4 regions of the Comamonas sp. lk genome follow, and region 1 is predicted to be linked to each of the others. Evidence: riboswitches for the same ligand, from Rfam matches in the RefSeq annotation. Region 1 holds a riboswitch; each other region holds the start of a gene.
What was found. A riboswitch is a leader RNA that binds a small molecule or an ion and turns the genes downstream of it on or off. The one in region 1 is predicted to bind cobalamin.
Positions count from the first base shown of each region.

Region 2: linked by a shared signal. The riboswitch ahead of EAO39_RS11045 (TonB-dependent receptor) and the one ahead of EAO39_RS15350 (TonB-dependent receptor) in region 1 are both predicted to bind cobalamin.
Region 3: linked by a shared signal. The riboswitch ahead of cobO (cob(I)yrinic acid a,c-diamide adenosyltransferase) and the one ahead of EAO39_RS15350 (TonB-dependent receptor) in region 1 are both predicted to bind cobalamin.
Region 4: linked by a shared signal. The riboswitch ahead of EAO39_RS19225 (TonB-dependent receptor) and the one ahead of EAO39_RS15350 (TonB-dependent receptor) in region 1 are both predicted to bind cobalamin.

Region 1 covers NZ_UOOB01000001.1:3,373,570-3,381,227, reverse strand. The annotation lists gene EAO39_RS15390 (hypothetical protein) at 1-95, shown strand, start outside; partial or broken gene EAO39_RS15385 (alpha/beta hydrolase) at 616-819, opposite strand; tRNA gene EAO39_RS15380 (tRNA-Pro) at 1,225-1,301, opposite strand; gene infA (translation initiation factor IF-1) at 1,367-1,621, opposite strand; gene EAO39_RS15370 (HPP family protein) at 1,820-3,103, opposite strand; gene asd (archaetidylserine decarboxylase) at 3,295-4,170, shown strand; gene EAO39_RS15360 (cell division protein ZapA) at 4,546-4,926, opposite strand; gene EAO39_RS15355 (DUF904 domain-containing protein) at 4,958-5,167, opposite strand; cobalamin riboswitch at 5,413-5,649, shown strand; gene EAO39_RS15350 (TonB-dependent receptor) at 5,843-7,648, shown strand.
Region 2 covers NZ_UOOB01000001.1:2,387,841-2,395,498, forward strand. The annotation lists gene EAO39_RS11020 (cobalt-precorrin-6A reductase) at 1-364, opposite strand, end outside; gene cbiT (precorrin-6Y C5,15-methyltransferase (decarboxylating) subunit CbiT) at 357-1,550, shown strand; gene EAO39_RS11030 (cobalamin biosynthesis protein) at 1,547-2,059, shown strand; gene cobM (precorrin-4 C(11)-methyltransferase) at 2,056-2,850, shown strand; gene cobF (precorrin-6A synthase (deacetylating)) at 2,850-3,626, shown strand; cobalamin riboswitch at 3,813-4,076, shown strand; gene EAO39_RS11045 (TonB-dependent receptor) at 4,203-6,341, shown strand; gene EAO39_RS11050 (ABC transporter substrate-binding protein) at 6,507-7,457, shown strand; gene EAO39_RS11055 ((2Fe-2S) ferredoxin domain-containing protein) at 7,454-7,658, shown strand, end outside.
Region 3 covers NZ_UOOB01000001.1:2,370,541-2,378,198, forward strand. The annotation lists gene EAO39_RS10945 (electron transfer flavoprotein subunit beta/FixA family protein) at 9-758, shown strand; partial or broken gene EAO39_RS10950 (FAD-binding protein) at 773-1,705, shown strand; gene EAO39_RS10955 (tripartite tricarboxylate transporter substrate binding protein) at 1,857-2,852, shown strand; cobalamin riboswitch at 3,016-3,229, shown strand; gene cobO (cob(I)yrinic acid a,c-diamide adenosyltransferase) at 3,353-3,979, shown strand; gene EAO39_RS10965 (ABC transporter substrate-binding protein) at 3,979-4,839, shown strand; gene EAO39_RS10970 (iron ABC transporter permease) at 4,836-5,867, shown strand; gene EAO39_RS10975 (ABC transporter ATP-binding protein) at 5,867-6,652, shown strand; gene cobW (cobalamin biosynthesis protein CobW) at 6,706-7,658, shown strand, end outside.
Region 4 covers NZ_UOOB01000002.1:96,902-104,559, reverse strand. The annotation lists gene EAO39_RS19230 (ABC transporter substrate-binding protein) at 1-601, opposite strand, end outside; gene EAO39_RS19225 (TonB-dependent receptor) at 683-2,842, opposite strand; cobalamin riboswitch at 2,988-3,218, opposite strand; gene EAO39_RS19220 (hypothetical protein) at 3,595-3,810, opposite strand; gene metG (methionine--tRNA ligase) at 3,924-6,074, opposite strand; gene EAO39_RS19210 (diguanylate cyclase) at 6,261-7,658, opposite strand, start outside.

The sequences.
Region 1 (7,658 bases):
TGAGAAATCCTTACAGGGCGAACACTCTGCCCATCATGGGTCATGAACGCCATGAGACCATCACCAACGGCGCTTGCAGCAGCCACAATGTCTAGACACAGAAGGGTGAGTTTGGTGAGTTGCAGCAAGCCCGTGGCGCAGTGTTTTTAGCGCCATGTCACGCGTTGGCCGCTTCATTGTGAGCTAAGTTGTTGACGGACTAAGTCGATGACTACCGTGACCGATAGGTCGACGTGCAACCAGCAGTTACCGATGCAAAGTCGAAGCAGGTTCTTGGGGGCTGCTTCAGGCTGAATGCCGTCATCCCGTTTTGCTGGGCCGATGACCGGAACCAACTTTACCGGTCATTGGGATTTTCTCAGCCCGAGTGACCGCTGCGCTGCCAAGTCCGGTCATTAAGCAGATCTCTCGCACAGAGCGATAAAAGTCATAGCTTCACGCAGATCAGATACAGCTCTCACGGATTGCGAGCTGGCGATGCCGACTCAGAGCAGAATATAGTTGCAGAAAGTGACGCTCTGCTTTGGGCAACGCTCTAGGCATGGAGCATGCTTAAGAGCGTCAATTTCAGATATCGGCGTCACGGGTTACAGTGCTTTTTGGCGAAATCGCTAGTCATGTACCCAGCGCCTGCGACATGCAATCCTCTTTTAATTGAGCAATTAGCTCGTGAGCTTTTGGCCAGGCGCCATAACCTGATGCAGGGTTGAGGTGTCCGACATTCCCAAGGTCGACTACGCGTGCGCCCCAATCACTGGCCATCTTGTTCACGCTGTCAAAGCTGGCGAGTGGATCATTTCGGCTCACTGTGAATCGACCAGAGTTTTCTAGACAGCTTGCAGGCCATGTCCAAACTTCTGAAGGTGTATCAGTTTAGTGACTGCTCTGTGAACATAAGCAGTCATTGGCATTTCCAAGTTAAACGACTGTAATCATCAGCCTGAAGCAGCCTCCAGGCATCAACTTCGGCTTTGCAGCGGTTACTGCTGCTCATGGCAACATCGTGACCTATTGGTCACAACTACATAGCGGTCATCGGTCTACCCAAACGGGATGACGGCAACCAGCCTGAAACAACCCTTCGCACACATGGCTGTGAGCTTGAGGACTGATGGGCACTCACATTGGGGTGCGAAGACTGGGTTAGCCAATTTCTTGTTTACCCCTTGGCCCCAGAAAGACTAAAGGACTTAGCCGATTTCTCAGCTAAGTCCTTGAATCATATGGTCGGAGCGGCGGGATTCGAACTCGCGACCCTCTGCTCCCAAAGCAGATGCGCTACCAGGCTGCGCTACGCTCCGTAGCCTCTATTGTAATCGTAAAAAACGACTCGATTTTGAAATCGCCGACTTTTTCATGAAAGGGCTTAGCGTGAGCCGCCCGAAGGACCTGGGCCGCGGTTGGCCAAATGACGGAAAGTGATACGGCCCTTGGTCAGATCGTAGGGCGACATCTCCAGCGACACTTTGTCGCCCGCCAGAATGCGGATGTGGTGCTTGCGCATCTTGCCGCCGGTGTAGGCGATCAGCTGATGACCATTTTCCAGGGTCACGCGAAAGCGGGAGTCGGGCAAGACTTCCGTCACGGAACCTTGCATTTCAATCAATTCTTCTTTGGCCATGATTTCAATCTCTTGGATAAATCGGTTGAGGCACTTGTTCGTTAGGGCCACGGTCAAAGGTCTGGCTCGCAAGATGCCAAGCCCACAAGGCGCGTGGTGGATGTGCTGCGCGCCACGCGCAGACTGAACAAAAAGCCGTTATTTCTCAATACAGGGACGCAGACTTAGCGTACACCTAAACCTGCTGATTGTAGCTTCTCAGGATTGCTCCTGCGATTCGCCAGGGCTGACCGTAGCGGCCAGGACACGGATCAAATCGGTCTGGGTGATGATGCCCACAAGCATGTCCTTTGTATCGACCACCGGCAGATGGTGGTGGCCCGCCGATGAAAACAGAGGCACCAGTTCCATGACCCGCTGCGTGGCATAGGCCGTCTGTACCGTGTGCGCCATGAGGTCTTGCACGCTCTTGGCATCCTGATGTCTGGACTTGCCCATGACCAGCGATTTGAGGCGCTGGCCCAGGCTTTGGGCATCAGGCACTTCTTGGCTGGCATTGCGCACAAAATCGGCGTTGGAGATGATGCCTATGACCTGCTGTTGCTCATTGACCACCGGCAGTGCCTTGATGCGGTGCTCGTGCATCAGCGCCCAGGCCTCCTTGAGCGTGGCACCGGCTTGCACCGCAAACACGGGCTGGCTCATGATGTCTGCGCAGCGCAAATCTCCCAAGGTGCGCTGGAATGCAGCGCGGCCGGCCAGGTGCAGCAGTCCTTCCAGGTCGGCACGGCTGATGTCCAGCACCTGGTTGTAGTGCGCCAGTGCTGCATTAAGGTCTGCATCGGTGAAATGGCTGCCACCGGGCTGTTTGCGGTGGCTGTGCTGGGGATGAGGGTAGCGCTTGCCCGTGACCAGGGCATAGGCCACGGCGCAAGCCAGCAGCACCACGATGTTGAACAGGGTGGGAAACAACAGCATTCCCATGCCCGGTGCATGCTCCAAGACCACAAAGGAGGCCAGGCCCACGGCCGGTGGATGCAGGCAGCGCAGAGGCACCATCAAGGTGACGGAAAGGCCTACGGCCAGGGCCAGAGCCAGAGCTTCGTCGGGAACAAAGTGCTCGCTCAGCGTGCCTACCAGCATGCAAAGCAGCGATCCCGCCAACACGGGCCAGGGCTGGGCCAGCGGGCTGGCAGGCATGCCGAAGACGAGTACGGCAGTCGCACCCATGGAAGAGACAATCCACACCGCATTGTCATGGCCGTCCCACCAGCGGCTGATCAATGCCGTGATCAGCAGGCCGAGGGCCACGCCCACGGCCATGCGCAGACCTTCTGCCGCATTGGTGCCCACAGGTGAGGGCAGGAAATTGCGCAGCCACAGCAGCACCGGTGCCATGTGTTCGGTCAGCAGAGGCTCGGCGGGTGCAGGGGCTCGGTCTGCCGGAGAGGCCGGTTTTAGCGAGGGCGTGTCGGTTATGGAGGGCGGAACCTCCGGGGTTGCAGGTGCGAAGCGGGTGGGCTGCTGCGATGAATCAGGCATGGGCAGGCGTGCATGTTGATGGCATCAGCGGCTCATTGTGCGCCTGGTAGTGGCAGTCGGCTGGTCTGGGGATTTGGCAGCGGCTCACGATCCGCTGTTTGAGGTGATGGGGGAGTACACCGAATACAGCAGGTCGTGGCTTGGCTAGAATCCTGCTTCGATCTCTATAACTTTGATAGCAAAAATCCACTGTGTCTGAACGACTCGCCGTACTTTCCCAATATCTGTTGCCCAAGCAGGCGCTGACCGCTCTCATGGGCCGTTTGGCCCAGGCGCAGGCCGGTGGCTTGACCACATCCGTCATTCGCCGCTTTATTGCCCGTTACGGTGTGGACATGGGCGAAGCTGCCAATCCCGACCCTGCGGCCTATGCCACCTTCAACGAATTTTTCACGCGCGAGCTTAAGGTTGGTGCACGGCCTCTGGCTCAGGCTGACTGGATTTGCCCTGTAGACGGCGCCATCAGCCAGTTCGGCCTTATCGAGGGCGAGCAGATTTTTCAGGCCAAAGGTCATCAATACAGTGCCACGGCGCTGGTGGGTGGTGATGCTGCGCTGGCGCGTCAGTTCGACAACGGCAGCTTTGCCACGATCTACCTCAGCCCCAAGGATTACCACCGCATCCACATGCCTTGCGCCGGCCAGCTCAAGCGCATGATTTACGTACCCGGCGAGCTGTTCTCGGTCAACCCCGCTACGGCGCGCGGCGTGCCCGGACTGTTTGCGCGCAATGAGCGCGTGGTCTGTGTGTTCGATACCGCGCACGGCCCCATGGTGCTGGTGCTGGTGGGGGCGACCATTGTGGGCAGCATGGCCACGGTCTGGCATGGCGTGGTCAACCCGCCACGTACGGGTCATCTCAAGAGCTGGGATTACACCGGCGAGCAAGCCATTCATTTGGCGCAAGGCGAGGAGATGGGGCGCTTTCTGCTGGGCTCCACCGTGGTCTTGCTGTGGCCGCAAAGTGCGGGGCTGCAGTTCAACCCCGCATGGCAGCCGGCGGGCCCGGTACGTTTGGGCCAGGTCATGGCAGATGCACAGGCAAAGATTCCATCCGGCATCGCCTGATCACTGGCATTGCCCATAAACGAAAAAGCCGTTGATGCTTCAAGCTTCAACGGCTTTTTTGGTTCAGGAGAGGCAGCGTGTTGCTGCCCCAGAAAGTGCACCCTGAAATAGCAGGCGGCACAGGTATAAGGTGTCTGCAAACTCCACCGGACCGTCATCCTGAACCGGGGGTTCAGGGGGGCGAGGGCAGCCTGACGTTGGGTTCATCTGACGCGAGACGATCACGCTCATCAGGAAATTTACCAAGCCCGAGCTCATTGAGCATTGGTTCAAGGAAATATAAAGTCCGGCAGGTCTGCAGACAGGAGTTATTTTACTTCGATTGATACGGCGTTTGCCACGCCGCGATGCATTTGTCGCAAGGATTGCGGGCTTTCACAAAAGCCTTGCATCGTCTTCCAACGCTTTATCGAGTTTGAGCACCAGCTGTTCGGCCAATTCCAGTTGGCGCTGTTGCTCGGCCAGCTGTTCCTGATTGAGTGGTTCAGTCTGAGCCACAGCCTGCATTTCAGCCTGGGCACTGTTCACTTGTGCTTGCTGGGACGTCTGTTGGGCATCACGGTCCAGCACATCGAAAGCCATATTGAGCGCAGCCAGTACTGCGACACGCTCGCGAGAACGTACCTTGCCGCTGTCGCGGATGCCGGTCATGGCCTCATCCACGCGACGCACGGCTTCCAGCACGCGCTCTTGCTGACCTTCGGGGCAGGTCAGCATGTAGCTTTGCTGCAAAATTTGCACTTCGATCTGCTTCATGGGCGGGCGTCTGGTGGCAATGTCTGGGGAATCACTCGCCCTGGTTGGCGGGCAGGCGTTCGATCAGCGCGTCCACACGTGCGCGTGCAGCTTGCAGGCGCAGGCGCAGAGAGTCGCGCTCTTGGGTCAGGGCGGCAACTTGCTCGGTCAGCAGGGTGTTGGTGCGCTGAAGTTCTTCGTGGCGCACCATTAAACGTTCTACCCGCTCGGCAATGAGGTCAAGAGAAGTCTGGGGGGTCATAGACTCGGACATTGTAGGTCTTGCAGTCCGTAAATAAGTGCAGAAATCCGAGAGACTTTGTGCATGAAAGGCGGATGCAAGCTAAGTGCACCCGGAAACACGCGCGCATGCTTTCTCGGTTGGAGATTTTCCTCTACCAAAATCGTAGCGTGCAACTCAGGCACATAAAGCGCCAAGCTCATTTATATAGTAAATAATCGTCAACGGGGTACTCTGATTGAAGGAGGTCTTGCGGCCAAAACTAATTAGAATGCGCCGCTGTTGGTGCTCGGAGTTGCTTTCTGCGACCCCAGTTCAACGGGAAGCAGGGAGGTGAAGCCGCAAAGCGGTGCGATCCGTGCCTGCGCTGCCCCCGCAACGGTCAGCGAATAGATGCATGGCATCTCCTTTTCATCTTTGCCACTGGCGCTGCGCGTGCTGGGAAGGCTCGCAAAAGGACGTTTCGCTTAGCCCGGATACCGGCCAACGATGTGGATTGTCTGCCTTCAGCTGTGGGCACGTCTTTTTCCCAATTGCCAACGGGGAGGTTGGCGCCGGGTATCTATTGTTTTGTCGCTTCCCATGAGTTCGCAACACCAACCCCGATGCAAGACTGCATCCGTGGCCTCGCACGTGCACGCCAGCACGGCTTCCATTTTTCACCGTCCTTCCCTGGTGGCTGCGGCCATCAGCTGCATGTTGTCTGCACCTGTGCTGGCTCAGCAAATCGCCTTGGCCGATACCGCTGCCATGGCCGAGACGGTGGTGACGGCCAACCGTATCGAGCAGCCGCTGTCCGATCTGGTGGCGGATATGTCCATCGTGGACCGCGAGACCATTGAAACCAGTGGTGCGGCTGGCGTGGCCGATGTACTGTCGCGTCTACCCGGCATCGAGATGGTGCGCAATGGCGGCCCTGGTGCCTCCACCAGCGTTTATTTGCGCGGAGCCGAGACCCGTTTTACGGCGGTCTATATCGACGGCGTGCGCGTCGATTCCCAATCGACCGGCGGAGCTTCCTGGCAGAACATTCCACTCGACTCCATTGAGCGCATTGAAGTGCTGCGCGGCCCGGCGGCTGCCGTCTATGGTTCGGATGCGATTGGCGGCGTGGTGCAGATTTTCACCAAGCGGGGCGAGGGCAAGCCCAAGCCCTATATCGGCCTGGGCTGGGGCAGCCGCGGCACGGTGACGGCGCAGACCGGCATCAGCGGCGGCCTCAATGGCTGGGATTACAGCCTGGGTGCATCTCATGCCAGCAGCAACGGCTTTAACGCCAAGACATCGGCGGGCTTCAATCCCGATGCGGACGGCTACCGCAACAATGCCTTCAATGCCCGCATTGGCTACCAGATCTCGCCCAACCAGCGCGTGGAGGCCACGGCGCTGGAAAGTTACGTCAATTCCGGTTATGACGCGACCATATCAAAGAGTGCTCCTATTGCCGATGATCGCAGCATCAACAAGATGCAAACCCTGGGTCTGAACTGGCAAGCCAAGTGGAGCGATGTTTACAGCACCCGTTTGCAATACACGCAGTCGCGCGATTACTACGCCACCAAGCCCTCGGTCTATGAAACCGACACGCGCTTGCATAACTATCTGTTCCAGAACGAATGGAAGCTGGGCGTCTCCACCCTGACTGCAGCGTTGGAGCGTCGTGAGGACAGCTTGGTCAACGGCAATATCGACCGCACGCGTTCGCAAAACGCCCTGGCTCTGGGCTACGGTCTGCGTGCCGGCAAGCACACGCTGCAGCTCAATGCCCGCCATGACCGCGACAGCGAGTTTGGCGGCAACACCACGGGCAGTGCCGCCTATGGCTATGAGTTCATGCCCCACTGGCGAGCCACGGCATCGGCGGGCACGGCTTTCCGCGCACCCACGCTGTACCAGCGCTTCAGCATGTATGGGGATTCCTCGCTGCAGCCTGAGAAGGGGCGCAATGTGGAGCTGGGCCTGAAATGGGGCAAGGGAAGCAATAGTTTCTCGGCCACGGTCTATCGCAACAATCTCTCGAACCTCATCAACTATGTGAGCAATACCGGTGCATGCCCGGGCAATAACGGTCCCTTCGGCGGCTGCTATGCCAACGTGGCCAATGCCCGCTATGAAGGCATTACCCTGGCCGCCACCACCCGCGTGGGTGTGGTGAATCTGCAGGGCTCGGTGGACTTCCAGAATCCGCGCGATACGGACAAGGACTTGCAGCTGGCACGTCGCTCCAAGCGCCATGCCAGTCTTTCGGCCGACACCCTGGTGGCAGGCTGGAGACTGGGTGCGCAGATGCAGACATCGGGCAAGCGCTTTGACGATGCTGCCAACAAGTTCGAGCTTGGCGGCTACACCTTGTGGCATCTGACGGCTCAAAAAGAGCTGACACGCAACTGGAGCCTGGTGGCACGCATCAACAATTTGACCGACAAGCGCTATGAGCTGGCCCGCACCTACGCCACAGAGGGCCGCAGCGGCTATGTGGGCGTGAAGTGGACGGCCAATTGAGCGGGCTTGC
Region 2 (7,658 bases), 990 kb from region 1:
CGGCCGCGCTCATGTCGGGCACGTGGGTCCATTGGCCGCCAGGTGTGGCTTGCCATGGTCGGCGCTCCAAAGACAGCAGTGGAATGCCAAGCGCTGTACAGGCGGCAATGGCATGGCTGCTCATCTGTGTGGCAAAAGGGTGGGTGGCATCGATTACATGGCTGATACCTTGCTCTTGCAGGTAGCGCATCAATCCATCGATGCCCCCAAAGCCGCCCACCCGGCTGGGCAGTACGGGCGTGCGACGGGTTTGGGTGGCGCCTGCATACGAATAAATGGCTTGAACACCGGCCTCATGAAGGCGGGTGGACATGAGATGGGCATCAAACGTGCCACCTAACAGGAGAACTTGGGTCATGGCCAATCCGTGGCTTTCTATTATCGGAATACATCCCTCCGGGCGGGATGGCTTGAGCGCGGCCGCTCAGCGGGACCTGGATGATGCCAGTGTCGTCTTCGGCAGTCCACGGCATCTGGTGCTGGGGCAGGTCGGGGAGAAAGGTAGGCCATGGCCGGTTCCCTTCAGCGTGGAGCCCGTGCTGCTGCTGCGCCAGAAGGCAAAGGTCGCCGTTCTGGTTTCGGGCGATCCTTTTCATTTTGGCGCCGGTGCATCGCTGGCAAAGCATCTGGAGCGTGGTGAGTGGCGCAACCATCCGCAGCCTTCCACATTTTCCTGGATTGCCGGGGAGTTGGGATGGTCTCAGGAGCATAGCCATTGCCTTGGTTTGCATGCCCGACCTCTGGAGACACTGAGACCGCTGCTGGCTGACGGCGAGCGTTTCATCTGCCTGCTGCGCGATGGGCCGGCTGCGCACAGTCTGGCATCGTGGTTGTGTGAGCAGGGCTGGGGCAGCAGTCCCATGTGGCTGGTATCAAATGCAGGCAGCGCGGAGCAAAGCATTTGCAGTGCATCGGCTGAGCAATTGCTTGGGCAGCTGCGCGACGAAGCGGCCAGCGCCCCTGTGGCGGCCGCCTTTGAAGCACGCGGCGGTCTGGGGCTGGTGCAGGTTCCAGGCCGCAGCGTGGACATGTTTGTGCATGACGGGCAGATCACCAAGAGCCCTGTGCGGGCCATGACCCTGGCCGCGCTTGCACCGCGCAAGGGCGAGTGTCTGTGGGATCTGGGTGCGGGCTCCGGCTCGGTGTCGATTGAATGGTGTCTGGCCGGTGGAGAGGCCATCTGCGTGGAGCAGCACGTCGCGCGGGTTGCCGGGATTGCGCAGAACGCACAGCGTTATGCGGTTGGGCTGAAGGTGATTCATGGCGACTCTCTGACCTCGCTGGATGCATTGAGTCCACAGCCGCAGGCCGTGTTTGTCGGTGGCGGTTTTGATATGGACTTGTTCAACGCTTTGCGCAGCCGTTTGCGTGGGCCCTGGCGACTGGTGGTGAACGCCGTGGCGCTGCAGACGCAGGCGCTTCTGATGGATTTGCACCGCGAGCATGGCGGGCAGCTGCTGCAGCTGCAGTGGAGCGAAGCCCAGCCCCTGGGGCGCATGCAATCGTGGAACACCGCCAGACCTCTGGTTCAGTGGGTGTGGAGCGCATGATGGCGCTGATCGCTGGCTGGGGATTTCGGGCCGGTGCGCTGCAGCATTCTTTCAGCGATTGCTGGGAGCAGGCATGTCAAGCGCTGGCGGCATCCGAGCTGACACACAGCAACTGGACCCATGCCGTGTTGGCGTCCAGGCTGCATACCCCTGCCTGGCCTGAATTGAAGCGCTGGGCCGCGTCGGCAACATCACATGCAGATTTTTGGGTGTGCGAGGAAGCCAATATTCGGCAAGTCAATACCGACTCTGTCTCTTTGCGCATTGAGCAGCGTTTTGGCGTCGGCAGCGTGTCCGAGGCCTTGGCCATCTACGGTGCCGAGCAACTGGCAGGCAGCGCCGCAAAGCATACAGAGCTTTCGGCAGATCACAGTCCTAAGCGTAGGCATATGCATGAAGCCGTCCGCCTGCTTATGCCGCGCATGGTATCGGCCGACCGGCATGCAACGCTGGCGATTGCACACTGCATGCCGGCTTCTTATTCAATGAAAACAGGAGTTCTTTCTTGACAGTTCACTTTATAGGCGCCGGCCCGGGCGCTGCAGATCTGATCACGGTGCGTGGGCGCGATCTTTTGGCCTCTTGCCCTGTGTGTCTGTATGCGGGCTCGCTGGTCCCTGCGGAGTTGCTGGCGCATTGCCCCGAGGGCGTGCGCCTGGTCAACACGGCACCCATGTCGCTTCAGGACATCGTCGCGGAAATGCAGAAAGCCCATGAACAGGGTCTGGATGTGGCCCGCTTGCACTCTGGCGACCTCAGCATCTGGTCGGCCATGGGCGAGCAGCTGCGTAGCCTGCGCGAGCATCAGATTCCTTATACGGTGACGCCTGGTGTGCCGTCCTTTAGCGCTGCGGCTGCAGCGCTTGGCGCGGAGTTGACGCTGCCGGGCTCCTGCCAGTCCGTTGTACTGACCCGGACCTCGGGGCGAGCCTCCAGCATGCCTAGCGGTGAGGCGCTGGCCGCTTTTGCCGCCACAGGGGCGGTGTTGGCCATTCATCTTTCGGTGCATATGGCAGAGCAAGTCCAGCAGGAGTTGTTGGAGCATTACGGCGCCGATTGCCCGGCAGCCATTGTCTGGCGAGCCTCCTGGCCGGATGAAGTCATTGTTCGTACCTGTGTGGGGGAGATTGCTGCAGCGGCGCAGACCAATGCCTTGCAGCGCAGTGCCTTGATTCTGGTGGGGCGTACCTTGAGCCAGGAGGGCTTCGGGCTCAGCTGTCTTTATGCCGACGACTATGACCGGCGTTACCGTCCTCGCGGCGATGAGCCCCGGTTTCCTGCTGGCGCTGAGGGGATCTGATGCTGGAGCTGTTTCTGATCGGAATCGGCACCGGCAACCCCGACCACATAACGCGCGAGGCAGAGAAGGCGATACGCCAGGCCGATCTGATCCTGCTGCCGCACAAGGAGGATAACAAGGCCGAACTGGCGCAAGTGCGGATGACGCTTTTGCAACATCTGTGCGTGGACTCGAGTCGTATTGCGCACTTCGATATGCCTGTGCGCCGCCAGCAAGGGGACGACTACGAACAGCAGGTCAATGAATGGCATGACGCCATCGCTGAGCGCTGGAGAGCGTGTTTGTCTACCCATCTGCCTGCGGGCCATGGGCATGAGTCTGGGCATGAGCGAGGTCGTGTGGCCTTGCTGGTCTGGGGCGATCCCGCTCTGTATGACAGCACTTTGCGCATTGCTTCGCGTCTGGGCTTGGCCAAGACGCAGGTGAAGGTGGTGCCTGGCATCACATCAATGCAGGTCCTGTGCAGCGCGCATGGCATAGCGCTCAACGATATCGGCGCGCCGTTTTTGGTGACCACCGGCCGTCAACTGCGCGAGGCAGCCTGGCCAGCAGGCGTTGATACGCTTGTGGTCATGCTGGACGGTCAATGCTCGTACGAGCAGGTGGTCGAGCCCGATGTCGATATTTTCTGGGGTGCCTATCTGGGCATGCCGCAGCAAATCCTGATGCAGGGGCGGTTGGCGCAGATCAAGGCCGACATCAGTGCCAGGCGGCAGCAAGCTCGTCAGCAGCACGGCTGGATCATGGATATCTATTTGCTGCGCAGGCGTAGCTGATTCGGTTCGACCGGGCTCTCGCATGGAGGCTGCTTGCATCGCCAAAAAATGATGGGTTCATGAAACTGGCTGCTGACGCGGCGTAAGCTCGGTAGAGTGGCGTTTTCATACCTTGAAAAACATGAATGTTGAGCGTGCAATCGGGAATTTTTCGCTCGACGCGGATAGAATCCGCAACGCTAATCAATTAGCAAACCAACTTCAGGTGCTTGCATGAAGATGCGAGTGAAACGGGAACAAGGTAAGGGCCGAAAAGCCTGAGTCCTTGGCTGCCCCCGCAACGGTATACAGAAAAAATCTGAAGAAGACCGGATTTCTCCGGACTTCAGCCACTGAGTGCTGCTGATTCAACTTCGTTTGAATGGGCTGCTTGGGAAGGTCAGATCTGCTTTATTGGAAACATAAAGAATTCTGTGAGCCCGGAGACCGGCCTGGAGCTGATGGCGGTGCGCTTTGCGCATCTTTCTCACAACTGTCTGCGGGGTGTGGACGGCAGCCTTATTGCGCTTGTCGTCCTGCGGCGACTGGTTGTTATGTGTGCGGCCTTCACATCAGGCGGTATGAGCTTCCGAAGCTATGCCTCACACCACAATGCGCTCGAATGCGCGTGCTCTTCATTCCTACTCCACCCGTTTTGCGTTGACTGCCAGCTGCGCTGCAGTGCAGCTGCTGGCCGGGATGCCCGGCCTGGCCTTGGCCGACGCGACTTTGCCGGAAGTCACTGTCAAAGACGATAGAGAACTGCCCCAGCTGCAGCTCAATCAGACGACGCGTTCCGGCTCCTATTTGGCCGTTCCCGTCAAGGACTTGCCCGCCAGCCTGGATTCTGTCTCTTCCGAGCAAATCACCGAACGTGCCGATGCCGCCGTGGTGGATGCTGTCAGTCGTACCGTGGGACTGACGGCCACCAGCTCTCCTGGCAATGGCGGCCTGTCCTTCGCCAGTCGTGGTTTCAATGGCGTCAATTCGGTTGGCGTGGCCGAGGATGGAATCATGCTGGGTGTTGCTGCCGGCACGACGACCTATCCGCATGACAGCTGGGGTTACGAGCGCTTTGATGTGCTGCGTGGCCCAGGGTCGTTGATGTATGGCAGCGGCACCATGGGCGCAACAGTGAACGCTGTGCGCAAGCAGCCAAGTCGTGAGCGCTCTGTGGAAGCCATGGTCGGCGCCGGCTCGAATGGCAGCGCGCGCGCCGGCATAGGCGCGACAGGGTCCATAGGCCAGGAATGGAGTTACCGTGTTGATCTGTACGGTGAACGTAGCGATGGCGAGCGTGATCTGGGCAGAAGCGACAGCAAGAAAATCATGAGTGCGCTGCGCTGGCAGCCTCGCGCAGACTTGCGCGTGGACTTGACGGCCGATATCAGCGATCAAAAACCCGAACGCTATTTCGGCACGCCGGTGGTGGATGGCCGTCTTGCCACCGAGCTGCGCGACAAGAACTTCAATTTTCTCGATAGCGATATCCGTCTCAAGGACAAGCGCTTCAAGGCCAAAGTGGAGTGGCAGCCTAGTGAGGCTGTGACGCTGCGCAACGAGCTTTATCACTTCAAGGCCGATCGGCATTGGAAGAATATCGAGGGCTATGACTACGATCGCGCAACCGGCACGATTGCACGCTATGACTATCTGGAAATCGGTCACGATCTGGAGCAGACGGGCAACCGCCTGGGGGTAGTCTTTAAACCCGGCCGTCACCAGATCGCTGCAGGTTGGGATATTTCCGAAGCCCGGTTTACCGCTCTCAACAACTCGCCTTACAGTGGCGATTCGGTGGTCTCTGCCTGGAATACCTCCAATGGCTATTGGGACAGCCCGGATGTGTACAAGGCACGGGTCGAGTCCAAGATTCGGCAGAACGCTTTCTACGTGGAGGATGTCTGGAAGCTCAGCGAGCAATGGCAGCTGATGGCTGGTCTGCGCAGAGATATGTATGACTTTGACCGCAAGGATCTGATCAGCAGCGCTACCTTGGATAAATCTCTGGGCGGCACTTCCTGGCGCCTGGGCGCAAGCTATCGCATCAATGAGAGCACCAATGTTTATGCGCAGATGAGCACCGGCCATGATCCGGTTACCAGTCTGCTGTCCCTGAATAAATCCAACTCGGGCTTCAGCCTGACCAAGGGGCGGCAGATCGAGCTGGGTCTCAAGCAGCAACTGGGAAATGGCCGTGGGGAGTGGACGGTGGCGGTGTTTGATATCGCCAAGAAAGACATCATCACCCGTGACCCGAATCGCCCTTCCGAGTCGATTCAAGGCGGAAAGCAGTCATCAAAGGGTGTGGAGTTCACTGCAGCACTCAATGCCACAAAGTCTTTGCGCTTTGAAGGCAATCTGGCCTATGTGGACGCGCAGTTCGACGAGTTGCGCGAAGGAAGCTCTGGCATCAGCCGTGCCGGCAATCGTCCGGCGAACATTCCTCAATATTCGGCCAATCTCTGGGCCCACTACAGCGTGAGCGACTGGCGCGCATCGTTAGGCCTGCGTCATGTGGGCAGCCGCTTCAATGACAATGCCAACACCTCGGTTTTGCCCGGCTATACGGTGGCGGATGCCGTGCTGAGCTGGCAGTTCAACCCCAAAACCCGCTTGAGCCTGGTGGGTCGCAATCTGACCAACAAGACCTATGCCGCGTCTGCTTACGGCAGCACGCAATGGTTGCTGGGCAATCGCCGCAGTTTCGAGATCACTGCGCATATGCGCTTCTAAGCGGTGAGGGCAGACAGAACCATGCCATCTATCAATGCAGCGCTCTGTCTGCTTTGGTTCCCGGTTGCAGCGCTGCTTGCAGGCTGTGATCGGGCTCCAGTGTCGGATCAGGTCCACGCAGCGCAATTGACGGAAAACTCCAACGCAGTTGCTGCGTTGCAGCCGATGCCTCATGACCCGCCATTGGTGCTCGATGTGTGCGGCAAGCCGCAAACCTATACCCAGGTGCCGCAGCGTGCGGTAACCCACGATGTGAACATCACGGAGATGTTTCTTTTTCTGGGGCTGGGGGACCGACTCGTGGGCTACTCGGGCATTCCGTCGCGCAAAGAGATTGCGCCCGAGATCAAACCGGTGCTGGATCTTTTGCCGAATCTTTCATCGCATGACATGAGTCTTGAAGCCATGGTCGATGCCCGTACGGACTTTGTCTTTGCGGGCTGGAGTTATGGATTTCGGGCGGGTGGAGTCACTCCCGAGCTGCTTGCCGAGCATGGTATTGCTTCCTATGTGCTGGCGGAGTCTTGCATTCGGGTGAATGCCCGACAGCGAGTGGGCCTGGAAGATGTGGAGCTGGACCTTGGAAATTTGGCCCGTATCTTTGACGTCGAGGGTCAAGCCATTCCACGGATCTCTCAGCTGAAGACTGCCCGTGAACGTCTGGCCGGACAGATGGCGGCCAACGCCAGCAAACCGCGTGTTTTTGTGTTTGACAGCGGGGAAAAAATTCCAGTGACGGCGGGACGCTATGGCATGCCTCAGGCGATTCTGGATGCCGCCGGAGCCAGAAACATTTTTGACGATATTCCCAGCAACTGGCCGCGCGGTAACTGGGAAGACGTGATTGAGCGAGACCCGCAATGGATTGTCATCGTTGACTATGGCATGCCCAGCGCACAGGGCAAGATGGGCTTTCTTCTCGCCAAACCGGAATTGGCCCAAGTCAGTGCAATTCGCAAGCGCCAGTTTTTTGTGATGAGCTATGCCCAGGCCACTCCCGGACCTCGCAGCGTGCAGGTCGCGCAGCGCTTGGCTGCAACCTTGCACCCTGAGCTGGAGATCACCACGGATGCGCTGACCTGGCCCACGCTCAAACAGAGTCAGGCACAGCCATGAACGGCGACGCAAGCACATTGACCGCTGGATGCATGCCGATGACCGAGACGGTTTCCATGATTCTGCTGGGACGCGGAGGAGTTGGCAGTGCGGCCAAGCAGGAGTTGCAAGCGCTGGCCGAGCAACTCAAACGGGCAGCGCTGAAAAAAGGGCAAAAACTGCTTGTTTGCATCGCGTTTATCGACAGGACAGAGCCTTCTC
Region 3 (7,658 bases), 1.0 Mb from region 1:
ACAGCAGCATGAAGGTATTGGTCCCTGTCAAGCGCGTGGTGGACTACAACGTGAAGGTCCGCGTCAAATCGGACGGCACGGGTGTAGACATCGCCAACGTCAAGATGAGCATGAACCCCTTTGACGAAATCGCCGTCGAAGAAGCTGTGCGCCTCAAAGAAAAAGGCGTGGTGACGGAAGTCATCGCTGTCTCCTGTGGCGTGACCCAGTGCCAGGAAACCCTGCGCACGGCCCTGGCCATCGGCGCCGACCGCGCCATCCTGGTGGAAACCGATGTCGAACTGCAGCCTCTGGCCGTGGCCAAGCTGCTCAAGGCGCTGGTGGACAAGGAGCAGCCCGGTCTCGTGATCCTGGGCAAGCAAGCCATTGATGGCGACAACAACCAGACCGGCCAGATGCTGGCGGCGTTGGCTGATCTGCCCCAAGCCACTTTTGCCTCCAAGGTGGAAGTCGCTGGCGACAAGGTCAGCGTCAGCCGTGAAGTCGACGGTGGCCTGGAGACCCTGTCTCTGTCCACTCCCGCCGTCATCACCACCGACCTGCGCCTGAACGAGCCCCGCTACGTCACCTTGCCCAACATCATGAAGGCCAAGAAAAAGCAGCTCGACACCTTCAAGCCTGAAGACCTGGGTGTGGACGTCGCTCCTCGCCTGAAGACCCTGAAGGTGGCCGAACCCGCCAAGCGCGGTGCCGGTGTCAAGGTGGCCGATGTGGCAGCCCTGGTCGACAAGTTGAAGAACGAAGCCAAAGTGATCTAAAGGAAGAACGACAAATGACTTCTCTCGTTATTGCAGAACACGACAACGCTTCGATCAAGCCAGCGACCCTGAACACCGTGACGGCTGCCGCAGCCTGTGGTGGTGATGTGCACGTGCTGGTAGCCGGTGAACGTGCTGCAGCGGGCGCTGATGCCGCCTCCAAAATAGCCGGCGTCTCCTAGGTCATCCACGCCGATGGCGCAAGCCTGAAAGCCGGCCTGGCCGAGAACGTGTCCACTCAAGTGCTGGCCATCGCCGGCAACTACAGCCACATCCTGTTCCCTTCGACCGCTGCCGGCAAGAACATTGCTCCCCGCGTGGCCGCCAAGCTGGACGTGGCCCAGATCAGCGACATCACCAAGGTGGATGCGCCCGATACCTTCGAGCGTCCCATCTACGCCGGCAACGCCATTGCCACCGTGCAGTCCAGCGATGCCGTCAAGGTCATCACCGTGCGCACCACCGGCTTTGACGCCGCTGCTGCCACCGGTGGTTCTGCTGCGGTGGAAACGGCGGCTGCCGTGGCCGACTCTGGCAAGAGCGCTTTTGTGGGCCGCGAAGTCACCAAGAGCGAGCGCCCCGAACTGACGGCTGCCAAGATCATCGTCTCCGGCGGTCGCGCTCTGGGCTCGGCCGAGAAGTTCACCGAAGTCATGTCGCCCCTGGCCGACAAGCTGGGTGCTGCCATCGGTGCCAGCCGTGCAGCCGTCGATGCGGGCTACGCCCCCAACGACCTGCAAGTGGGCCAGACCGGCAAGATCGTCGCGCCTCAGCTGTACATCGCCTGCGGTATCTCGGGCGCTATCCAGCATCTGGCCGGCATGAAGGACTCCAAGGTGATCGTGGCGATCAACAAGGACCCCGAAGCCCCGATCTTCTCGGTGGCTGACTACGGCCTGGAGGCCGATCTGTTCACGGCAGTGCCGGAACTGGTCAACGCCAGGTAAGGTATTTTTGCGGGCAAGAGCCACATGTCTTGAAAAAAGATGGGGCGAACCAGCTCGGCCGCACCCATGCCATTGCCCCGATCTCTACAAGTTTCTGGTGCAGCCTGCCCACGGCCTGCTCCAGGAACTTGTCACACACCCAAGGAGACATATGTCCAACGCATTTTCAAGGCGCGCGTTTCTGCAGACCACCACGGCCGGCACGGCCGCTGCGGCTGCAGCGCTTGTCAGCCCTGCCTGGGCCAACAATGCCTGGCCGAACAAGCCGATTCGCATCATCGTGCCCTATACCGCCGGCGGCTTTACCGACCAGATGGCACGTCTGCTGCAAGTAGGCCTGCAAAAGGCTTTGGGTCAGCCCATCATTGTGGAAAACAAGCCGGGTGCCAACAGCATCATCGGTGTTGACCAACTGGCCAAGGCTGCGCCCGATGGCTATACCTTCGGCGTCGTCATCGCCGCCTATTCGGCCAATCCCTCGCTTTATGCCAAGCTGCCTTACAGCACCAAAGACTTGACAGGCGTGTCGCTGATGGGTATTTCGCCGCTGGTGGCGGCTGTGGCTGCCAATGCGCCATTCAAGACGACGGCCGAGTTGATTGCCTATGCCAAGACTCATCCCGGCAAGGTCAGCTTTGGCTCGTCGGGTGCGGGCTCTGCCGCACATCTGACTTCGGAGTTGATGCGCCTCTTGACCAAGACCGACATGGTGCATGTGCCTTACAAGGGTGCATCGCCTGCGCTGGCCGATCTCATGGGCGGACAGATTCCGCTGTTTCTCGATCCGCCTCCCAATCTGATTCAGCCGGCCAAGGCCGGTCGCATCCGCCTGATTGGAGTGGCCAGCGAAAAGCGCTTGCCGATATTGCCGGATGTCCCCACGTTTACCGAGCAGGGCATTCCCGGTCTGGTAGGCAGTACGTGGGCCGCCATGCTGGCACCTGCCGGCGTGCCCAAGGACATCATTCAGCGCATGTCCAAAGAAGTGGCCCGCATCGTGCGCAGCGAGGAAATCCGCACCCGCATGGAAGCCAGCATGGGAACCTTTGCCGAAGGCAGCACGCCAGAAGAGTGCAATGCCTTTATCGCAGCGGAAACCAGCAAATGGGGCAAGGTTGTGCGCGAGGCCAAGGTCAGCCTGGACTGATGGAGCTTGGCGGTAGCGCCCAACGGTTTCTTGTGCGCTACCAAGGGCCTGCTTGCCGCCGCTCGGCCGGGTGCGTCGTTTCAGACGCGTCTGGCTGGCGGCAGGCCGGCCATATTCGGTGATTGAGGAAATGAACTCGAAACACATCGAGGACACTTCTATAATTGATAACTTGCGATCAGGAGACTGGGCCTTGTTTGAGGCCAGTTGAAACGGGAAGTCCGGTGCGTTGAAGTTGCCTTCGACCATTCCGGCGCAGCCCCCGCTGCTGTAAACCTGACAGCCACACGTTGATACCACTGGGTCTTGAAACCCGGGAAGGTGTGTGTGCTGGATGACGGTGAGCCAGAATACCGACCTGTTCGTTCTCGGTCTTGTTCCACGGGGTGTGGTTGTTAGCGGGTCATGGTGTGTCTGCAGCATTGCTGCGCGGCATTGCTCGTCCCGGCTGTCGTTCTCCCTTGGGAATGGGTTTTATCGCCATTTCGCTCGGGGAGAGCATGGACGAACAGTTCATTCACGCACATGCGCAAAGCATGCTGCAGAAAAAAGCCAGCGTGCACGCTGCCATTGCCCGCTCGTCTGATGAGCGCGGTATTGTGCTGCTTGTGACTGGGCCTGGCAAAGGCAAGTCAACCTCCGCTTTCGGCATGTTGTACCGCGCCCTGGGTCACGGCATGCGTACCGGCCTGGTGCAGTTCATCACCGGCACCCATACCTCGGGCGAGATCACTTTTTTGCATCAGCTGGGCTGGATGGGGCAGGGCGCGCCGGCACCTGTGGACTATCACGCCATGGCAACGGGCTGCACCTGGAACAGCACGGATTGGAGCCGCGACAAACAGGCTGCAGACCTGGCCTGGCAGCAAGCCCTGCGCATGCTGGGCGATGAGCAGCTGAGCCTGGTGGTGCTTGATGAGCTGAGCTTCATGCTCAAGTACCGCTACCTGAAGGTCGAGCAGGTGGTCGCCGCCATTGCCGCGCGCCCTGCGGGCATGAGCGTGGTGATCACCGGACGCGATGCCCCGCAGGAGCTTTATGCGCTGGCAGACACGGTCAGCGAGATCGCCGATGTCAAACATGCGTTCCGCCAGGGCGTCAAAGCACAGCCCGGGGTGGATTACTGATGCGCAGTCTGCTGCTTCCTGTGCTGATGGCTGCGGCCTGCGTGGCGCCCGCCTGGGCTCAATCTGCCGGGCCGCGCCTGATGTCCACCAATATCTGCGCCGATGTTCTGGCCCTGAGTCTGGCCGATCCTTCCCAAATCATTTCCCTGTCGCGTCAGAGCCAGGATGCGAAGCGCTTTTCCATGGTCGCCAAGGCGAGCCAGTTTGCCGCCAATGAGGCTTCGGCCGAAGATGTTCTACACCTCAAGCCCGATGTGGTGCTGGCCTCGCGGCGCTGGAATGCCAGGCATCAGCAGGACTTGCTCAAGCAGTACGGCGTGCGCATCGTCACGGTGCCGTTTCCTACGGACTGGCAGGCCATCCTGGACAGCACGCTCAAGATGGGCAAGGCCATAGGGCGCGAAACCGAAGCCAAGGCACTGGTGCAGAACGTGCAGTCGCGCCTGGCAAAGCTGCAGGCCAGCTCGCGCCCGCTGAACGCTCTGTATCTGCGCCCCAATGGCGGAAGTGCCGGCACGCAAACCCATGTCGATGCGGTGCTGGCAGCAGCCGGCTTGCGCAACCACGCCACGGCCTTGGGCCTCAAAGGCTGGGGGCGCCTTGATATGGAGCGCATCTTGATGAACCCGCCTGACGTGTTCATCACGCCTTCCATGGTCAACGACACCGCATATGCCAAATCCGCCTTGAGCCGTCATCCACAAATGAAGGCTCTGCTGTCGCGTATCCCCGTGGTCACGCTCACCGAAAACGACTGGGGCTGCAGCAACTGGCAGCTGATTGAAGCGGCAGAAGCCGTTGCAGCCCAGCTGGATGCCTTGGGCCTGAGCGGCGCAACCGCCAAAGGTGCTCCGGTATGAGCGCCCGGCAGCAGGATTCTCGCCAGCAGACCTGGGCACTGAATCTGGCCTTGCTTTTGGCCTTGACGGCTCTGGCTGCCGTGTCGCTGGGCATAGGTTCGGTCTCCATCGGCGTTGCAGATTGGTGGAGTGCCGTGTCGCAGCCGCAAGAAGTCACGGAGCTGGCGCTGCGTCACCGCGCCATTCTGGAGCAGGTGCGGCTGCCGCGTGTGCTGCTGGCCATCGTGGTCGGCATGTCGCTGGGCACGGCGGGCGCTGCGCTGCAAGGCCTGTTGCGCAACCCTTTGGCCGAGCCCGGTTTGCTGGGAGTCAGCTCCAGCGCCGGTCTGGGCGCTGTTTTGTGCATTTACTTCGGTCTATGGCACTGGAATGCCTGGTTGCTGCCCGTGGTCGCCATGGGCGCTGCCGGTCTGTCTACCCTGGTGCTCTACCGCATTGCCAGCCAAGGGGCCAGCAATCTGACCTTGATTCTGGCCGGTGTCGCGCTCTCGTCGCTGACGGCCGCGCTGACCTCGCTGGCCATCAATCTGGCGCCTACGCCCACCGACATGCAGGACATCGTGCTGTGGTTGATGGGTTCGCTGGCCGACCGCAGCTTTGACGAGCTGCGCCTGTGCCTGCCCTTCATCGCGCTGGGACTGGCCTTGCTGGCCTTCAGTGCCCGCCAGCTGGATGCCCTGACGCTGGGCGAGGATGAAGCGCGCAGCGTGGGAGTGAATCTGCCCCGGCTGCGGGCGCAAATCATCGTGGGTACGGCGCTTTGCGTGGGTGCCAGCGTGGCCGTCACGGGCACGATAGGCTTTATTGGCCTGGTCGTGCCGCATCTGTTTCGCTCTGCCGTAGGCTACAAACCTTCGCGTCTGATGCTGCCCAGCGCCTTGGGCGGTGCCGCCTTGCTGCTGGCTGCCGACATTGCGCTGCGCTTACTCAGCGGTCGTGTCGAGCTGATGCTGGGCGTGGTGACGGCCTTGATGGGCGCGCCCTTCTTTCTGTATCTGGTGCTGCGCGAGCGCTGGAGGACACGCTGATGCAAGTGTTATCCGTGGATTCGCTGCGGGTCGGCCTTGCCGGCAGAGATTGCGTGCATGGACTCTCGTTTGAGGTTCGCGCCGGTGAGCTGTTTGCGCTGATAGGCCCCAACGGAGCCGGCAAGAGCACGGCTTTGCGGGCCATGGCCCAGCTCTTGCCCCACCAGGGAACGGTACGTCTGGACGGCGAGGATCTGGAGCGGCTTTCCGCCGCCCAGCGAGCCAGGCGCATTGCCTATCTGGCGCAAGGCGATCAGGTGGTCTGGCCGCTCAAGGTGCGCGATTTTGTGGCGCTAGGGCGTTTACCGCACCAGCGTGGCTGGGCCAGAAACTCGCAGTCGCACGAAGATGCTCAGGCGGTTGACAGAGCGCTGGACGCCATGCATCTGAGCTCCATGCAGCAGCGCAATCTGGATCAGCTCTCGGGCGGAGAACGCGCCCGGGCGCGTCTGGCCCGGGCATTGGCCGTGCAGGCGCCGCTGCTGCTGGCCGACGAACCCGTGGCGGCGCTGGACCCTTATCACCAACTGAGTGTGATGGAGCTGCTGCGTGCCCAGTGCAATGCCGGCAGCGCCGTGGTAGTGGTCCTGCACGACCTGACCTTGGCCAGCCGCTTTTGCAACCGCGTGCTTTTGCTCAATCAAGGCCGGATCACGGCCTGCGGCGAGCCGCGCAAAGTTTTGACGCCCGCACATCTGCAACAGGTCTACCAGGTGCAGGCCATGCATGGCGAGCATGAGAGCCAGGGCTATGTCGTGCCCTGGAGCTGCAGGCCCAGTACCTGAGCGCCGCTACGCAGCAGCGGCATTTGTGAGAACTTATTTTTTGGAGTAAAGCTATGAACAGCAGCAAGAAAATTCCCGCCACCATCGTGACCGGCTTTTTGGGCAGCGGCAAAACCACCTTGCTACGCCATATTCTGGAGAATGCCAACGGCCGCCGCATTGCCGTGATCGTCAATGAATTTGGCGAGCTGGGCATCGACGGCGATATTTTGCGCAGCTGCGGCATTGGCTGCGACGACGATGGCGTCGAGCAGGGCGGCCAGCTGTATGAGCTGGCCAATGGCTGCCTGTGCTGCACGGTGCAGGAAGAGTTCTACCCCGTGATGCGCCAGCTGATAGAGCGCCGTGACGAGATTGATCACATCCTGATCGAGACCAGCGGTCTGGCCCTGCCCAAGCCCCTGGTCCAGGCCTTCAACTGGCCCGAGATCAAGAATGCCTGCACCGTCGATGCCGTGATCACCGTGGTGGATGTGCCCGCCACTGCGGCCGGCCAGTTTGCGGCCAACCCGGCGGCCGTGGATGCGCAGCGCAAGCTGGACCCCAATCTGGACCATGAGTCGCCGCTGCACGAGCTGTTTGAAGATCAACTGATCTCCGCCGATCTGGTGGTGCTGAGCAAGCTGGATCAAGCCAGTGCGCAGGACCGCGCCAAGGTGGAAGCCATTGTGCGCGAAGAGATTCCTGCGCAAGTCAAGATCGTGGCGGCCGACCATGGCCGCATCGATCTGGGCGTGGTGCTGGGCCTGTCCAGCGCTTCGGAAGAGACCATAGAGCAACGCAAGGGTCATCACGATCATGAGGGCGCGCATGACCATGATGAACACGATCACGAGGAATTTGACTCCATCGTCATCAAGCTGCCCGAAGTCGAGCGCGAGGCCTTGCTCGAAGCCATGGAGCAAATCGTAGCCAAGCACACGGTGTATCGCATCAAGGGTTTTGTGGCTCTGCCCGGCAAGCCCATGCGCCTGGTGGTGCACGGCGTGGGCAAGCGCTTCGACAG
Region 4 (7,658 bases), on a different contig from region 1:
CGTTCACCAGGGCTTGCGCCTGGGCGTCGATGCGGAAAATGCGGCCCAGATGGAGCAGGTCGTCGAAAGTGTCTTGCAGCGATACGCGCTCACGCGCGACCTTGCGTATGCAGGACTCGGTCAGCACATAGCTGGCAATGCCCAGCTCCTGCAACTGCTGCGGAGTGATCTGGCCATCGCGAAAGCCATAGGACCAGCCGCTGAAGACAAAGTCCGGCTGGGCATTCAGCAGGGTTTCCAGATTCATGTTCTGGTTGGACAGATCGGGCACCTGGGCCAGCTGTGCCTGCATGGCCGGCGGCAGGCGCTGGATGTCGCGCAGGCCGCCATAGCCCACCAGACGGTCGGCCAGCCCGAGAGCCAGAAACATCTCGGTGATGTTGATGCCGTGGGTGACCGCGCGCTGCGGCACGCGGTCATAGCTCACCGGCTGGCCGCAGATCGGCACCGTGACCGGGGCCACGCTGGCGGCCGCCTGGTCCGGCGGCGTCTCTTGCCGCTGCGAGCAGGCCGCAAGCAAAGCGCAGGCCAGGGCCAAGCCCGTGGCCAGGGTCAGGCGAGAGGGAAATACCTTCTTCAAAAATGGAAGCTGACAGCGCATGTGTTCTCTCGTTTTCAATGGGTTTGATGCATGAAGTCGAGGAATTTCATGCGCTGCTCGCTATGGCTTTTGATGTTGCGTTCAGAACGTGAATTCGGCCGTCAGATCAAGACGGCGTCCCTCGCCCGGATAGGCCTGGGAGGCCCTGGCGTTCGACACTGCCGAGTAGGTATAGAGCTTGTCGCCCAGATTGCGCACCGTCAGGCGGTAGGTGCTGCCGGGCTGGGGGCGCCAGCTCAAAGCCGCATCCCAGACGGTGTAACCGCCGCTGACGGCCGTATTGGCGTTGTCGGCAAAACGGCTGCCCACGGCGCGCGCGCCCAGCGAGGCCTGCCAGCGGCCGATGCTGCTGTGGGTGGTGTAGTGGGCCCACAGATTGGCGGTGTTGCGCGCTACATTGCTGGGGCGATTGCCGGAGCGGTCGGCACCGCCGGCTTCGATCAGCTGGTCGTATTTGGCATCGACAAAGGCGTAATTGCCTTCCAGGCGCCAGTTGGGCGACAGGCGCAGCACGCTGCTCAGCTCCAGGCCTTGCGAATGCTGCTTGCCGCCTTGCACCGACAGCAGGCTGTTGTTCGGGTCGCGGGTGATGATGTCTTTCTTCTCGATGCGGTAGGCCGCTGCCGTCCACTCGCCCAGACCCTGGCCGAACTGCTGCTTCAGCCCCACTTCGATCTGGCGTGCCGTGGTCAGCTTGTAATCGCGATTGGCGAGATTCAGCGTCAGCACATTGGTGACCGGGTCATGGCCCTGGGAGACCTGGCCGTACAGGCTGGTCTGCGCATTGAGCTTGTGCGTCAGGCCCAGGCGCCAGGCGGTGCCGCCCAGGTTCTTGCCAAACGAGCCGGTTCCTATCAGGTCGCTCCTGTTGAAGTCCGTCAGATCGCGGCGTATGCCGGCCAGCAGCAGCCAGCGCTCGCTGAGCGTCCAGGCGTCTTCGGCATAAAAGTCGTGCGTGGTGGCTGCCGTGGTAAAGCGCGGGATCATGGCGCTGCTGTTGTCCCAGCCGTGATAAACGGCATCTACGGGCATGGTGGTGGAGTAATCAAAGCCGGACGAGGCATAGCCAAATTTGGCTCGGCTCACTTCCCAGCCCACGACCAGCTGGTGGGCGCCGGCCTTGAGCTTGGACTCCAGGCGGTTGCCGGTCTGCTCCAGATCGTGTGTCAGCTCGATATAGTCGCTGCGGGTAATGGTCTGGGCCACCGGGTTGTAGCGGTAGGCCTCGATGTTGCGCCAGTAGCGGTCGGCCTTGAAGTGATAGAGCTCGTTGCTCACACTCCACTGCTCGTTGATCTGGTACTGCGCCCGGGCGCGCACGCGCTTGTCCTTGATGCGGATGTCGCTGTCGTCGGCGTTGAAGTTGCGGCCCAGCAGCTCGGGCACGATGGAGCCGTTGATAGTGGGCGTGCCGAAGTAGCGGGCAGGCTTTTCGTCACTGACATCGGCCAGCAGCTCCACGCGTAGCGCTGCCGTGGGTTGCCAGCGCAGGGTGCTCATCAGCTTGCCGCCGCTGGCGCGGCTCATATCGTGCTCGCCGTTGGTGTAGTGACCGTAGGCATCCACCCGGTAGCTCAGGGTCTCGCTGATTGCGCCACCCATGCCCAGTCCCAGCTTGGCCGAACCGTGCGAGCCGGCGCCGACCAGCACCTCACGCACGGTCTCGCGCGTGGGCTGCTTGCGCACCACATTGGCCGTGGCCCCCACGGTACCTGAGCCATAGACGATGGAGGCCGGGCCACGCAGCACTTCCACGCGCTCATAGCCCCAGCTGTTGGCGGGGTAGGGCGTGGTGGTGGAGGCAACGCCCAGGCGCACGCCGTCTTCCGCGATACCCACGGAGTTGGTGCCGGTGAAGCCGCGCGTGCTGAAGGACAGGCTGTTGTAGCTGGTGGCCGACAGCGGCGTCATGCCCACGGTGCGGCCGATGATGTCAGCCATGCGCGAGTCGCCGCGCTCCTGCCAGGTTTCGCTGTTCACCTGGTCCAGGCTGGCGGGAAGGTCGAGCGTGGTGATGCCGGTGCGGCTGCCGGAGGTGGACGGCAGGGACAGGCCCAGTCCGCCTTCGGGCGATGCCGTGACATGGACGGCGGGTAGGGTGATGGCGGCTTCGGACGCGGGCGTGCTGGCATCGCTGGCCAGGGCCGGTGTGGCGGACAGCGCGCTCAGGCAGGTCAGGAATGCCGCAGCAGCGATGGGATGGAGAAAAGGGGCTCTGGCTGCAAAGTCAGGGTGGTTCATGGAGGTCAACAAAGTGCTGACCATCTGCCTGCAGGTGACATGCCCAGGCCTTGCTGCAGCGCTTTTTGACCGCCGGGCAGGCAAGCAGCCACTTCTGCTCCCCGCAGACGGTCGTTGCAAATACCGCACGCCGGGGGCTTCCCCAGGGGTACGGTGCTCAACAGGCCGGTATCCGGGCTCGCAGATGGCGTGATGCCTGCCATTTCACCTTCCCAATGTCGCCGCGCACCTCGCTGGGAGGCCACGTAGGACATCAGTGGTTTGCCCCTGGGGGCGTGGAAATGGTTTATCTGCTGACCGTTGCGGGGGCAGCCAGGGATTTGCACCCTGTTCCCGTTGAACCCTTGGCCTAAGAACGTGTTTACGATCTCCTCGGCGCCGCGCCAGTACCTTTGCGGGATGGGATGCTAGGCGCGATACCACAGCAATAGCCGTGCTATTGCGAGGATTCGCAACACCGCAGAGCGCCCGCAAAGGCACTGGCCCAAAGGGTTGGGGCGAAATCGGGCGATTTCTTCGCGCTGCGGCTGGCTTGCACCCCGGTGCAAGCGGCACCACATCGCTTCGAACTCATCCCGATTGCGCCTCAACGCGGCTGCGTAGAGATCGTAAACACGTTCTAAGCCTGGGCACCTGTTGTCGCGATGAAGGGGCTGGCAGCGGCCATGCATGGCCAGCCGGTCAACCCGCTTCAAAACGGGCGCAGTATAACGTGTTGGCCTGTGGCGAGACGCGGCTGCGCTCGCCGCCATTCAATCGGCAGGTTCGTCGCCCAGCGCGGCGTCTGCAGCCTTGCCCACGCCTTTGCCCACGATCTTGACCGTGCCAATCGCTGCATCGGCGGCCAGACCCACGGCACCTGCGGTGATGCTGACGGCCGTGCCCGCCACGGCCACCACGGCGCAGCCGGACAGGGACAGCAGGCATAAAAAAGCCCCTGCAAGCCATGGCCTGCAGGAGCTCGACAAAGCATGCCCCAGCGAGGAGACACCGAGCCAGAGCCTAAGGCGGCCCCGCCGCCTCGCGGCGAAGGTGTCGTCCCCCTTGGGGGAAGGCGCAAAGCGCCTCAGGGGGGATGGCATCAGTGAATCCGCATGCCGGGGGCGGCGCCGGGGAAGGGTTCCAGCACATAGATGCCGGGGTTTGCCTTTTCGTCGGCATGGCTGGCGGCCAGCACCATGCCTTCGGAGAGGCCGAACTTCATCTTGCGCGGGGCCAGATTGGCCACCATTACCGTCAGCTTGCCTTGCAGCTGCTCGGGGCTGTACATGCTGCTGATGCCGCTGAACACATTGCGGGTCTTGGGCTGGCCGTTCTCGTCCTTTTCGCCCACATCCAGCGTCAGCTGCAGCAGCTTGGTCGAGCCTTCCACGCTCTTGCATTCGAGAATCTTGGCAATGCGCAGATCGACCTTGGCAAAGTCGTCGATGCTGATGGTTTCGGCCAGCGGCTCGCCGCCCGGGGCGTTGGGGTCGATCACGGGCTCGGCCTTCTTGGCCGCTTTTTTCTCGGCCTTGGCAGGAGCGGCAGCAGCAGGAGCGGCCTGACCGGTGGGAGCTTCAAACAGTGCTTCCAGCTGCTTGGGATCGACGCGCTGCATCAAATGCTTGTACTCGCCGATCTGGTGGCCTTCGCCCAGGGGCTTGGCCACATCGCCAAAGCTTTCGGGCGGCACGATCAGGAAGTTGGACACTTCGGCGGCCACGCTGGGCAAAATGGGCTGCAGGTAAATGGTCAGAATGCGGAAGGCTTCGATGCAGGTCGTGCACACATCGTGCAGGCGCGCTTCCATGCCTTCCTTCTTGGCCAGCTCCCAGGGCTTGTTGGCATCCACATAGCTGTTGACGCGATCGCACAGCAACATGATCTCGCGCGCGGCGCGGGCCGTGTCGCGGGCCTCGTAGGCGGCAACGATGGCAGCTTGTTGTTCGCGCAGCGCCGCCAGCAGGGTCTGGCCGTCTTCGCTGACCTGGGCCAGCTTGCCGCCAAAACGCTTGGTGAGGAAACCGGCGGCGCGCGAAGCGATGTTGACGTACTTGCCGATCAGATCGGAGTTGACGCGCAGCATGAAGTCTTCGGGGTTGAAGTCGATATCTTCGTTCTTGCCGTTGAGCTTGGCGCCCAGGTAGTAGCGCAGCCACTCGGGGTTCATTTGCAGCGACAGATACTTGAGCGGATCCAGGCCCGTGCCGCGGCTCTTGCTCATCTTCTCGCCGTTGTTGACGGTCATGAAACCGTGCACGCAGATCTTGGTTGGCGTCTTGCGGCCGCTGAACTTGAGCATGGCCGGCCAGAACAGCGTGTGGAAAGTGATGATGTCTTTGCCGATGAAGTGGTACTGCTCCAGATCGGGGTCGGCCATATAGGCGTCAAAGTTCTCGCCACGGCGGGTCAGCAATTCCTTGAGCGATGCCAGATAGCCCACGGGCGCATCCAGCCAGACATAGAAGTACTTGCCCGGAGCGTCGGGAATCTCGATACCGAAGTAAGGCGCATCGCGCGAGATGTCCCAGTCGCCCAGGCCTTCGCTGGTCGTGCCATCGGGGTTGGTGCGCACGCCAAACCATTCCTTGATCTTGGCGGCCACTTCGGGCTGCACATGCTTGCCGTCCTGCGTCCACTCGGTCAGGAACTCCACGCAGCGCGGGTCCGAGAGCTTGAAGAAGAAATGCTCCGAGCTCTTGAGCACGGGCTTGGCTCCCGACAGGGCCGAGAAAGGGTTGATCAGATCGGTGGGCGCATAGACCGAGCTGCAGACTTCGCAGTTGTCGCCGTACTGGTCCTTGGCGTGGCAGCGCGGGCACTCGCCCTTGATGAAACGGTCGGGCAGGAACATGTTCTTCTCGGGGTCGAAGAACTGTTCGATGGTGCGGGTTTCGATGAAACCGGCGGCCTTGAGGTCGCGGTAAATCTGCTTAGACAGCTCGTGGTTTTCCGGGCTGTCGGTGTTGCTCCAGTTGTCGAAGGCGATATGAAAGCCGTCGAGGTACTGCTTGCGGCCAGCGGCAATGTCGGCCACGAACTGCTGGGGCGTCTTGCCGGCTTTTTCGGCGGCAATCATGATGGGCGCGCCGTGGGCATCGTCGGCACCGACGAAGTTGACCGCATTGCCCTGCATTCGCTGCGCACGCACCCAGGTGTCGGCCTGGATGTATTCCATGATGTGGCCGATGTGGAAGTTGCCGTTGGCGTACGGCAGGGCGGTGGTAACGAAGAGTTTGCGTGCGGTCATGAGGGAACAGCTTTCACAGAGAGCCTGCCATTTTAGGAGGCCTTGGCACCGGGGCGCGGCAGCGGGTCTTGGTGTGACTCGCTGGTTGGATTGGTTGCTATTTAATTAATAGCTTCAAGCGCATGATACATATGCGCTTGAAGCTTTATTTATCTGAAATCATTCAGATCCGGTTGGCGTAGAGTCTTATCGCTCTGACGGGCCTTTGTGGCGATACATGTCCTGATCGGCCAGTTTGAGCAGGCTTTGCGCATCCTGCGCATCACGCGGGTACAGGGCCTGGCCCACGGAGATACCAACGGTCACGCTTTCGCCCTCGGGAATGCCCTGCAGCGTGGTCAGGGGTTGTTCCAGCGAGGCTTGCATCTTGGCTCGCACGGCTTGCACCCGCTCCTCGTCGCTGACGCCGCGCAAAATGATGACGAACTCGTCGCCGCCCAGGCGGGCAATCACATCATCCTCGCGCAGCAATTGGCGCAGGCGCAACGTGACTTCGGTCAGGGCCAGATCGCCGTTGTCGTGGCCCCAGCGGTCGTTCAGGGGCTTGAAACGGTTCAGGTCCACAAACAGCAGGGCAAACGGGGCGGCGCTGGTCTGTCCTGCGCCGGGGCGGGTGAGGGTGGCCAGAATGTGCTGCAGCGCGCTGCGGTTGCTGGCGCCGGTCAGCGGGTCGGTAAACAGGCTGTTGCGCATGCGCTGGAAGTTGTCGGCCAGTTCGCCAATTTCATCGCGGCGTTGCAGCGCAATCGGGGTGTCGATTTCGCCCTGGCCCACGCGGCGCACGGCTCGGGTCAGCGAGCGCATGTCATTGGCCACGGTGCCAAAGATGCGTGTGCCTATCAGCGTGGCCACGATCAGCGCGACCAGGCCCAGGCCGAACACCATGGCCATATGGCGGTAAACGCCGGCCAGAATGTCCTGATGCGGCACGGCCACCACGGCCGTCCATTCAAGGCCGGCGCCGTCCGTCACGCGGCGATAGGCGATGCGGATCTGGTGGTGCTGGCCATCGTCGAGCAAGGCGGTGCGCGGCTGCGTTCCGGCTTCGGCGCTATGGGGCAGCGTTTTGATTTCTTCATAGACGGCCAGCGTGAGGGCGTCGCCGCTGTTGGCGGCGGTCATGCGCTCGAGCTTGCCGTCGGCTGTGGCCCGGGTATTGCTCAGGCCCGATGCGGCAATCAGCTCCCCGCCGGGCTCCATGATGAAGGCGCGGCCGTTGGGTGTGAGCTGCAACTGGCTGACAAAGCCATTGAGTGCGGCCAGCGATATATCGGTGGCCACCACGCCTTCGAACTGGCCCGAGGCAGACAGCACGCGCCGCGCGCGGGTGATGACCAGATCCTTGATGCCAAAGTCGATATAGACCGGAGTCCAGATAGGGGCCTGCGTCTTCTGGGCCAGCTGATACCAGGGGCGCTGGCGTGGGTCGAACAGCTTGGTTTCAGTGGATTCAAAGACCGGATGGGCGTTGATGCCATCGAGGCGGTAGTAGCTGCGCATTTCCTCGGCATAGGTTTTCAGGCGCAGCTGTGCCTGTGTGCTGTCCAGGCGCTTGAGGCCCATGCCTTGTCCGGCCTGGTTACC